DNA from 3 places in the Lentilactobacillus buchneri genome. Region 1 is predicted to be linked to each of the others. Evidence: riboswitches for the same ligand, from Rfam matches in the RefSeq annotation. Region 1 holds a riboswitch; each other region holds the start of a gene.
What was found. Region 1 has a riboswitch for thiamine pyrophosphate ahead of KE627_RS06085 (acetylornithine deacetylase). Riboswitches for the same ligand answer to the same signal wherever they lie in the genome.

Region 1 (3,283 bases):
GATAGCTTGGATGTCACCGCGGTAACTGATGACGGAGAAATCATGGCGATCAGCAATCCAGCCAAGATGGTCTATGGCGTTCAATTCCATCCAGAATCAATCATGACTGATCCAGAAGTGGGAAAACAGATTATCAACAATTTTCTAACAATCGTCAAGATCGCTAAAGTATCGACTACAGCTCGTTAAACCGAAAAAAGGGATTGCGGCAAAACTGATCATTTTGCCGCAATCCCTTTAGTTTTCATATATTCTATTGAACTTGTCTGAGCACTTGCGAGCGGCTGAGCATCTTGAATATTGCTCGGACACAGACAGCCCCGAAGAAGAACACGGAGATCAGACGGACTGAGAACAATGCCAAGATCATTGGCAGGTGATAATGGACATAACCCAGACGGAACAGTTCATATCCAAAGGAAACGACGGTGGTCGTAACCGCTGAGGTAGTTAGTACCGGCCAACCCCAGTTCTTGTATCCCCACAGCGTGAACCCAAGCTCACTTCCGATTCCTTGCACAATTCCAGAAATAAGTGCACTAGCACCAAAGGTTCCGCCAAAAATGACCTCTGCAGCGGCACCTAATACTTCACCAATAATTGCCGCTCCCGGCACCCTTACCAAGTAAATCGACAATGGTCCGGCCATAATCCAAAGGCCAAACAGTGCCTCGTTTGAGAATGGTCCAATGGCAACTGCCAGGAAATTATACAGATAATCTGTCCCGACAAAGATGGCACCAAAAACGATTGCAACAATGGCTAACAGAATCACATCCTGTAAGCGAAATTTCTTTTTCATGATTTTTCTCCTTTTGAATGACACCAATCATAAATGAATGCGGCCATAATTTTGGTATACGTTAATAATTGCTGAAAACTAAGACTTTCATTATCACTATGAGCTTGTTCCATGGTTCCCGGTCCAAAATCAACCGCTGGAATATGGCAGTAACCAAACCAACCGCTATCTGATACGGACGGTGACATCCCCAAGGTTGGTTGTTTACCGGCCACTTCGGCAAAACTGCTCTCAAGTGCCTTCATCCCTGGATGGTCGGGGTCTAGCTCCAGTGACGGGAACACCTCGCCTTTATCGACTAATAGCGAATCACCGCCCCAAGGAAAGGTGGGCAGATTATCCCGCAGCCAAGGGTCGGCTTTTGCCGCAGCAAGGACTTGATCCTCGATTTCATGGGTTATATCATCAACATTTTCATTTGGGTAAAAATGCACGGTGATCCATAATTTCGTGACGCTCGGAATGTAAGCCGGATGTAACCCCCCTTCAATATAAGCGGGGTTAATTGTATCGATTCCCGGGGCAAACCCAGGATAACGCTTTGTAATCCCCCAGTACTGTTCCAATTTCTCCAAAGCCTGAATCACGACCATCATTTTCTCGATCATATTGGCCGCTTTCAGGCCACCGCCAGTGGTAATCATTGCTGCTCGGTTCCCATCGTGGTAAATGTGGGGACTCTTGAGTGTAATCCAGCCGGTCACGACGCCTCCCTGACCTTGAAATTTCAAGTTGCTGGTATCGCCAACCACTGCAAAATCAGCCGTTTCACCATTTTTCAGTAAGGTTTTGGTTCCGGCTTCTCCAGCCTCTTCACCAACGACAGATTGGAACCGCAAATCTCCAGGCAGGTCAATCCCAAGCTGTTGGAGCAGTGAAAAGATGTACACAAAGCTTGAGATACCACCTTTCATGTCACTGACACCCCGCCCGTAGAGTAGATCACCCTCGTGGACTAATTTGAACGGATCGGTGTGCCAACTCTGACGATCAACGGTAGCCACATCAACATGACCATTCAACAGCAAACTATGATAGTTAGCTGCATCAGTCCCCGGTTTCTCAGCCGAGAGCAGCTCATCGCCATCATAAAAAGCTTCTTGCTTAGTCTTAAATCCAATTTTGGTTAATTCATCATCAAGAAAACGTTGAATTGCCACTGTGTTGCGGGCAGGTGGTGACATCGTTTCAAATGAAATTAGCCGGTCCAATAACGCTAACAGTTGATTTTGGTGCGCATCAACTGCCTGAAGTAACGCTTGTTTATCTGTCAACTTCGACTCCCTCCAATTATTTGATCATCTATGGTTTGGAAACAAAAAATCCCCCTTTCTTCAAAGCCTCGAAGAAAGAGGGAACAGATTAAAAGTTGAATCGACTTTATATCTATTTGCTCACACAAAAAAATTTCGTTCTTCCTTCGACAGTCCTAACTGCATCAGGTTCAATGGGTATTTATCTCAGCCGTTTAGGGCACCCCAGACTACTTTATTCAATTAGACACAAATTACTTGGCTGGTTTTATGATATAACGAATTGACGAAATGTCAAAGTTAATTTTTTGATGTTGTGAGGTCAAGGCCTGTGAGCCTACTTGCTGATCGGCTGATCCCGGCCATTTAAGCAAAGAAACGGGTCATTCCCAAAACAGGAATAACTCGTTTCTTCACTTAAACTCTGGGATCAAAACGCCTCGCGTCCCACTCCCACAATCGTTTCATTTGACCAAAATGAAAACTTTATTCTCGAAAATCCAGTTGATTATGATGTTGCCAGACCGCCTGTCCAGTGACTGGCAGCGCTGCTGGTATATACCTTAATTGAGTAGGTTCCGGAACCGACCCACAGGCTACCGCTCAATGTGCCAGTGGATGAACTAATCGTTTTGTATAGTTCACCATCTTTGTAGATACTGATTGAAAATGGATCAGCACTGGAGGCGCCACTATCCGTTGACGTTTTAACATTGTAGTGCAAAGTATTAATGAGGTTGGTTGCCTTGACGGTCACATTGTAGCCAGAATTGTCATTGGTATACTGACTGCCTGTCTCACGAGGTTGCTGGGACAGATTTTTACCGCCGACCTGCTTAGCGGCCTTGGCATTGTCTTGTTTGTGGCCTTGTTGTTGTCGTTGAGGTTGAACTGCATCGGCATTGGCAACGACGCTGCTCAGAAATGTTGGGGCAACCATTGCGGCTGCAGCCCCAAATGTGACTAAATATTTTTTAATTTTCATGGATGATAACTTCCTTTCAATTTAACGTTTGTTGGTTTGATCTGGAACCTATTTCAGTTGCCCTCCCTTCATACTTGATGTTGCTAGAATATCGGGGCAAGCTTAATTGGGACTTAAATTAGTTAAAATTGGGAAGGAAGCCGCATAATCTTTAGAAATCCTTGGGACTTTTGTAAAATTTAGGCAGCAAAAAAGGGCAATCAATGAACGCAAACCGCTCACCAATTGACCTTGCGAACTTCT
Region 2 (3,283 bases), 200 kb from region 1:
ATATTGGCGCCCCATCATATAAAGCGTTAAAAGCCGCCTGCGTTGACAGTGTTAGTAATAGATGGTAAATTAAATGTACAGAGAAATAAATAGGGCCTTAAGGCCACAAGGCGGCAGTTCCTTTGGTGCCTTCGATAAAACAGCTACTCATTACGAGTAGCTGTTTTTGGTTTCTTAAGCTGGAATTTAAATTCTAAATGAGGCCAATTGTAGCTGTCACTTATGATCCTGCAAGAAATACATTTTAAGTCAACAATGAACCAAAAGATTGTTTAGATTCCTTCTGCAGTATTTGCTGAATGTATGTTGCTTCTGGAACACTATTCGTGGCCCGATATAATTTACCCAATAGCTTCCTCAACCGCATCCCGCAACTCCCGGGTAGCACTCGCCGGATCGGCAGCCTTCATAATCGCAGAAACCACAGCCACCCCATCAACGTGGGCACCATCAATAGCCTCGACATTATCGGCCTTCAAGCCGCCAATCGCATACACGGGAATATCCACCAATCGTTTGATCTTACCAAGGGTTTCTACCGTCGTATGAACGGTCTTAACGTGTGTCGTGGTTGGGAAAATGGCTCCGGTTCCCAGGTAATCGGCGCCCATCTCTTCAGCTGCTTTAGCCTGCTTCAATGTCTTGGCCGTTGCACCGATAATCTTCTTGGGTCCTAAGATTCGGCGAGCGATGTCTACCGGCAAATCACTTTGACCAAGATGAACACCGGCGGCATCAACCGCTTGAGCAATGTCCAATCGGTCATCAATAATCAGGGGAATCTTGTACCGATCGGTAATGGCCTTTACCTTTAGAGCAAGTTCAAAAATTTCGCGGCTACTGCCCTCTTTTTGCCTAAGTTGGACCAAGCCAACCCCATTTTGCACACCCGCTTCAATCGCGCCAAAGAATTGTTCATCAGTCAATCCGGTGTGGTCCGTCACCAAATAGAGTGGTCGATTTGTTAGTTTCACAATCATTTCCTCCAATATTTTCTCATTTGCCATCAGTGTAAATGAACCTCGGCAAAAAGTATAGAAGTATTTCTCACTTGACTTTCAGATTGTAAGCGGTTATAAATAGATTATGAGCTTGAGCAAAGTTTCAAGCCTAATTGAATATTTCGTCTGGGGTGCCTGAAACGGCTGAGATTACACCCATCGAACCTGATGTAGTTTGTACTGCCGAAGGAAGAGCGAATTTAATGTTGAATTTATTTTGACCTTAAACCTTCTTTTTGCAGAAAAGAAGGTTTTTCTTTTCTGTGAATCGAACTTAATGTTGAAAAGACATCCACTGACCTCTTTCTTCGGAATCTGAAGAAAGGGGTCTTTTTGTATGGTGATGGTTAACGGTGAACAAGAATCCGGTATGGTTGGTCAAACAATCACCGAGTTCTTGAAACAAAGAGAAGCACCAATTGAAAACATCGTCGTCGAACAGAACGGCAAGATTGTCCACCGCTCTGAATTTGACACAACTAAAATTGCCGACAACGACAAACTGGAGTTAATCTCGTTTGTTGGTGGCGGTTAGGATGGTGGTTCCAAGCAGGAGTCTCCTTGTAAGCACCTCGGAAGCAAATCCCCAAAACCAGGGAATTTACTTCCGAGGAGACTTACAATCCGACGGCCGTGAAACGCCTAGCCTACTTGGCGACTCCTAACCGCTTGGATCCGCTCACTGATTAGGACAGCTCCTCCAAGCAGGAGTCTGCCTGTAAGCACCTTCAAGATAAATTCCAAAACCGGGAATTTCTCTTGAAGGAGACTTACACTCCGACTCCTAACCGCTTGGATCCGCTCACTGATATAAAAGGAGTCGATTGACAACATGCAAGAACCAGAAATTCAAGGAATGAGTTACGATGACGTTTATCTCGGCATGAAAGAACGCAATGTTAAGGGGTCAACTGACAAATTAGCTGCCGCTCACGTCACGATTGCCGGGGCCGGTGGTTTAGGGTCCAATATCGCGATTGCGCTGACCCGGATTGGCGTCGGCCACTTGACGTTGATTGACTTTGACACAGTTGAGCTCAGTAACCTCAACCGTCAGCAATTTAAACTCAGTCAGGTGGACATGCCAAAAGTTGTGGCCTTAAAGCAAAACCTGCAGGAATTTAATCCGTTCGTGGAAATTCAAATTCACCAAACTAAAGTGACTCATGACAACGTCAAAGAATTGTTCGAAGACGCTGACATCATCACTGAAGCGTTCGATAACCCTGCTGCCAAGGCGATGCTGCTGGATGCCGCATCCGAGTTCTATCCCGACAAGCCAATTGTGATGGGCACCGGGATGGCCGGCATTCACAGTTCCAACACGATTACCACCAAGCATCCCCGCAAGAATTTATACATCGCTGGTGACGGTGAATCCATGGGGGCTGAGGGCTTGATGGCACCGCGGGTCATGATTGCGGCCGGTCACGAAGCCAATATGATTACCCGGTTAATTTTAGGAGATACAGAAATCTGAGGAGGATTTATTCATGGCAAACGAAAAAGATGAGTTAATGATTGGCGGACACGCCTTCACATCTCGATTTATTTTAGGTTCAGGAAAATATTCATACGATTTGATTGATTCAGCCATTAATAACGCCAAGGCACAAATCATCACGATGGCCCTGCGCCGCAACAAGACCGGCAAGGAAAACATCTTAAACTACATTCCTGAAGGCATCACCATTTTGCCCAACACGTCAGGCTCGACCAACGCTGAAGAAGCCATTCGGACTGCGCGAATTGCCCGTGAACTAAGCGGCAGCAATTTCATCAAATTGGAAGTCGTTCCCGACAAGAAATATTTGATGCCGGACAACTACGAAACCCTCAAGGCAACCGAAGTTTTGGCTAACGAAGGCTTCATCGTCATGCCGTACATGCTGCCGGACTTGAATGTCGCTCACCAGTTGGTCGATGCCGGAGCTGCCACCGTCATGCCTTTGGGCGCACCAATCGGTACCAACAAAGGATTGTCCACCAAAGACTTAATCCAAATTTTGATTGACGAAATTGACCTGCCAATTATCGTTGACGCCGGCATTGGTCGACCAAGTCAAGCTGCCGAAGCCATGGAAATGGGTGCCGCAGCTGTCATGGCCAACACCTCAATGGCGACCGCCGGCAACATTCCGTTAATGGCCGAAGCCTTCAAGCCGGCCGTTGAAGCAGGCCGCAAAGCTTACTTAGCAAAACCAGGCCGGGTCATCGAACACGGGGCGGTTGCCTCATCGCCACTTACTGGTGTCAGCGCGGTAAAATAGGGGCGGTCATAT
Region 3 (3,283 bases), 460 kb from region 1:
CGTTCGATTGGCGAGTGACAAATCGAGCTCCTCTTTGACCGTGATGTTCAAAAATTGGTTTTCGGCATCTTGGAACAGTAGCGTCACTTTCTTCGCATACGGCAACGGCCGAATTTTTTGGATATCCTTGCCGTCAAAGACGATGGTCCCTTTATAGGGCAGCAGTTTGGTCAACGCGTTAAACAGGGTGGATTTGCCGATGCCATTGGCGCCGGTGATCAAAGTGGTTTTTTCTTTATAAAAATCAAAGTGGTTCAGGGTCAATAGCAGTGAGGCGTGCGGCTCCAATTTAAAATCGCTGAGCTTGATAATTGCATGGTCATCGCCAGTGGGAATCTCAACTCGTTTGTGCATCTGTTGAGTGGATTCGAAGTTTTTGAAGAAATGTTCAGCTTGTTGGTCATCCAAAAGGCTGATTTGATGGGTATCCGGATCCAAATAGTAGAATTCATCCACCAAGCCCCGATAACTGGTCAAATCATGGTCGGCTAAAATAATGGTTTTGCCGTGTTCTTGTTGGAGTAATTTTAATTTGTTAATCAAATCTTCCCTCGACCCCGGGTCAATGCTGGCAAACGGTTCATCCAACACGATCACCTGAGGATCCATGGCAACGATGCAGGCCAAAGCCACTCGCTGCTTTTCACCACCGGACAAGGTGTTGATCACCCGCGAACGCAGCCGCTTGATGCCACAGAATTCCAGGGCGTCATTGATGATGTTATCCATTTTATCCGGCGCAATCCGCAAGTTCTCCAAGACAAACGTCATTTCGTGAACGACAGTGTCCATCGCGAATTGCTGATTGGGATTTTGGAACATCATCGCCACTGACTGGCTGATTTTTTCCCGGGGGATATCCTTGATGTTGGTGTCGCCAAATTTGATCTCACCGACTGCATCAATCCCGATAAAATGCGGGTATAGGCCGGCAATAAAGTACAGCAGGGTGGACTTGCCGCTGCCGGATGGTCCGGACAGCAGTGAGAAATGATGACTCTTGAAGGTCAGATTAATGTCGTTTAAGACCTTGACGTCGCTTTGTGGATAGTGAAAAGTGAAATGGTTAATTGAAACATCAGTCATGATCAAATCCCCTATAATTACAAGTTAATTGCTTTACTACGATCCAATAATTTAACAATCATCTTGGTCAAGACACCGGCGAAGATAAAGGTTGAAATATAACGGGTGACGAATAGTCCCAAGAGCAGTGGCAGACTGAATTTGTCATAACCATTTCGAATCATGTCCCAGGCAAATGTCAAAACAACCGTAGTGAAGATTGACGCATTCAATCCGAACCAGTCATAGCGTTTGTAGCCGGTCAGTGTGAAACCGAGTTCAGAAGCAATTCCCTGGACCAAGCCGGAAATAAAGGCGCCTGCGCCCCATTGACCGCCAAGGAAGACTTCAACCGAAGCCCCCAGGAATTCACCCAAGAAGGCTGAACCGAACGTGCGAATAATGAATCCGGTTAATGGACCAGCCATGCACCACAGGCCCATCAACAGGTCATTGGCAAATGGGGCCATTCCAAATGGGGTCAGGGCAACAGTCAATCCGGTGTATAAAAAGCCGGCTCCCCAAAAAATAATACCAGTAAAAATAGCAATTAAGGCAATTAAAATAATGTTTCTAAGCGTCCATTGGCTTTGCTTTTTGCCGCCGGTTGCTTGACTCTTGTTATCCATAACAAGACCTCCAAATATGATTTTGATCAAATAAGTCACTGAAAGTCCAATTGCTGAGCACACAAAGAGGCCAGGCACAAAACTGGTCGTTTTGCCCTGGCCTCAGAAATTCATCTAATTGCAATTTATCCATCTAAATACAACGGAGCATGCTCCCTTCGCTGGAATTGTCCAGATCAGGTTCGATGGGTTTTTCTCAGCCAATAAGGCACCCCAGATAGTTGTATGATCAAATTCAGTATACAAGATATAAAAATAATTTACAAACCAAACTAATCCCTTAAAATGAGAGTATAACCAATTATCGAAATTTGAATGGAGGAGTCATTGTGGTGAAAGTGATTGCAAGCGACATGGACGGAACATTTTTGAATGATCAGGGAACTTTTGATGAGCAACAGTTCCAACAGCAATTGGATCAATTGGGGGATAAGGGGATGCACTTCATCTCCGCCAGCAGTAACCAATACCAGCATCTGTTGGGACTGTTCAAAAATGTCCACGGCCCGATCTCATACGTTTGTAACAACGGTGCATTAGTCATCGACGAACGAGGGGTGATCATCCACGAAGAGATCATTGACCATTTAGTCTTGAAGAAAGCCCTGGATTGGATTTTAAGTGAACCCAGTTTTGCCGGCGCCGAAGTGATCCTAGTCGGTCGAAACGGCACGTACTGCAACCTACCCGAGAATTCCGATCGCTTCCAGGCTTCCAAATATTTCTACGAAAATATGCAGTCGATGGCTGATTTGCGGCTGGTCTTCGACTCAATTTATAAGCTCGACATCACTTGGGAAGAAGGCGGCGTGCTCAAGCGGCAGGATGAATTCAATCACAAATTCAGCGGCCAGTTAAACGCCATTTCTTCTGGGATGAACGGCTTGGACGTCATGGTTGACGGTACCGACAAACTAACCGGAATTGAAATGCTCCTGCAAAGTTGGGGATTGACCTTGGACGATGTTGCAGCATTCGGAGATAACGGCAATGATTTTGAAATGGTCAACGCTGCCGGTGAGGGATACGCCATGAAGAATTCTGCTGCCGATTTGCTTCAAAAAGTTGAGCAGGTAACGGCTTATTCCAATAATGAGCAGGGTGTCCAACGAAAAATCGCTGACTACTTAAGCTAAGAAGCGGCTGGTGTTGGGATATTCCTCGACCAGGTCAGCTAACGAGAAGGACAACAGCTGTCTGGAATCGTGATACCTAAAGTAATAAGTCTGGTCGGTTGAATCCAACACAGAAATATAATGGGTATAGTTGAAATTGGGATGGTCGTCCATTGACGGCTTGTAGGGAATTGCCACTTCATCTAAAACGTTGAACAGGCGATTTCTGGCTTCGTACTGGGTCCGGCTGGGCTGGGTGCCGAGTTTGTTCACTGCAGCTACCAGAAATCTGGTGGTTGGGGTGTTGGTTGCTTTGGGCAGGTCTTGGCTCATGATGATTTGTTGTGCTTTTGCGGCCAGGGACTGTTGATTGGTCACTTTCAGCTTCTTTTCCAGTCGGGCCATATGTTCCGGATAAGTGGGCGAGTTGGTCATGACGCCGATTGAGTCCTCAATGACTTCCAGGCCGTCAAC

Region 2: it holds a riboswitch for thiamine pyrophosphate, as region 1 does, so the genes downstream of both, thiS (sulfur carrier protein ThiS) here and KE627_RS06085 (acetylornithine deacetylase) in region 1, are expected to answer to the same signal.
Region 3: it holds a riboswitch for thiamine pyrophosphate, as region 1 does, so the genes downstream of both, KE627_RS03970 (ECF transporter S component) here and KE627_RS06085 (acetylornithine deacetylase) in region 1, are expected to answer to the same signal.

Annotation. Positions count from the first base shown of each region.
Region 1 covers NZ_CP073066.1:1,266,530-1,269,812, reverse strand. The annotation lists gene KE627_RS06095 (anthranilate synthase component II) at 1-189, shown strand, start outside; gene KE627_RS06090 (ECF transporter S component) at 254-802, opposite strand; gene KE627_RS06085 (acetylornithine deacetylase) at 799-2,076, opposite strand; TPP riboswitch at 2,201-2,293, opposite strand; gene KE627_RS06080 (hypothetical protein) at 2,564-3,040, opposite strand.
Region 2 covers NZ_CP073066.1:1,462,761-1,466,043, reverse strand. The annotation lists gene thiE (thiamine phosphate synthase) at 342-974, opposite strand; TPP riboswitch at 1,119-1,211, shown strand; gene thiS (sulfur carrier protein ThiS) at 1,339-1,536, shown strand; gene thiF (sulfur carrier protein ThiS adenylyltransferase ThiF) at 1,834-2,481, shown strand; gene KE627_RS06965 (thiazole synthase) at 2,495-3,271, shown strand; gene KE627_RS06960 (Zn-dependent hydrolase) at 3,282-3,283, shown strand, end outside.
Region 3 covers NZ_CP073066.1:804,306-807,588, reverse strand. The annotation lists gene KE627_RS03975 (ABC transporter ATP-binding protein) at 1-1,086, opposite strand, end outside; gene KE627_RS03970 (ECF transporter S component) at 1,104-1,694, opposite strand; TPP riboswitch at 1,831-1,920, opposite strand; gene KE627_RS03965 (Cof-type HAD-IIB family hydrolase) at 2,024-2,830, shown strand; gene KE627_RS03960 (linear amide C-N hydrolase) at 2,822-3,283, opposite strand, start outside.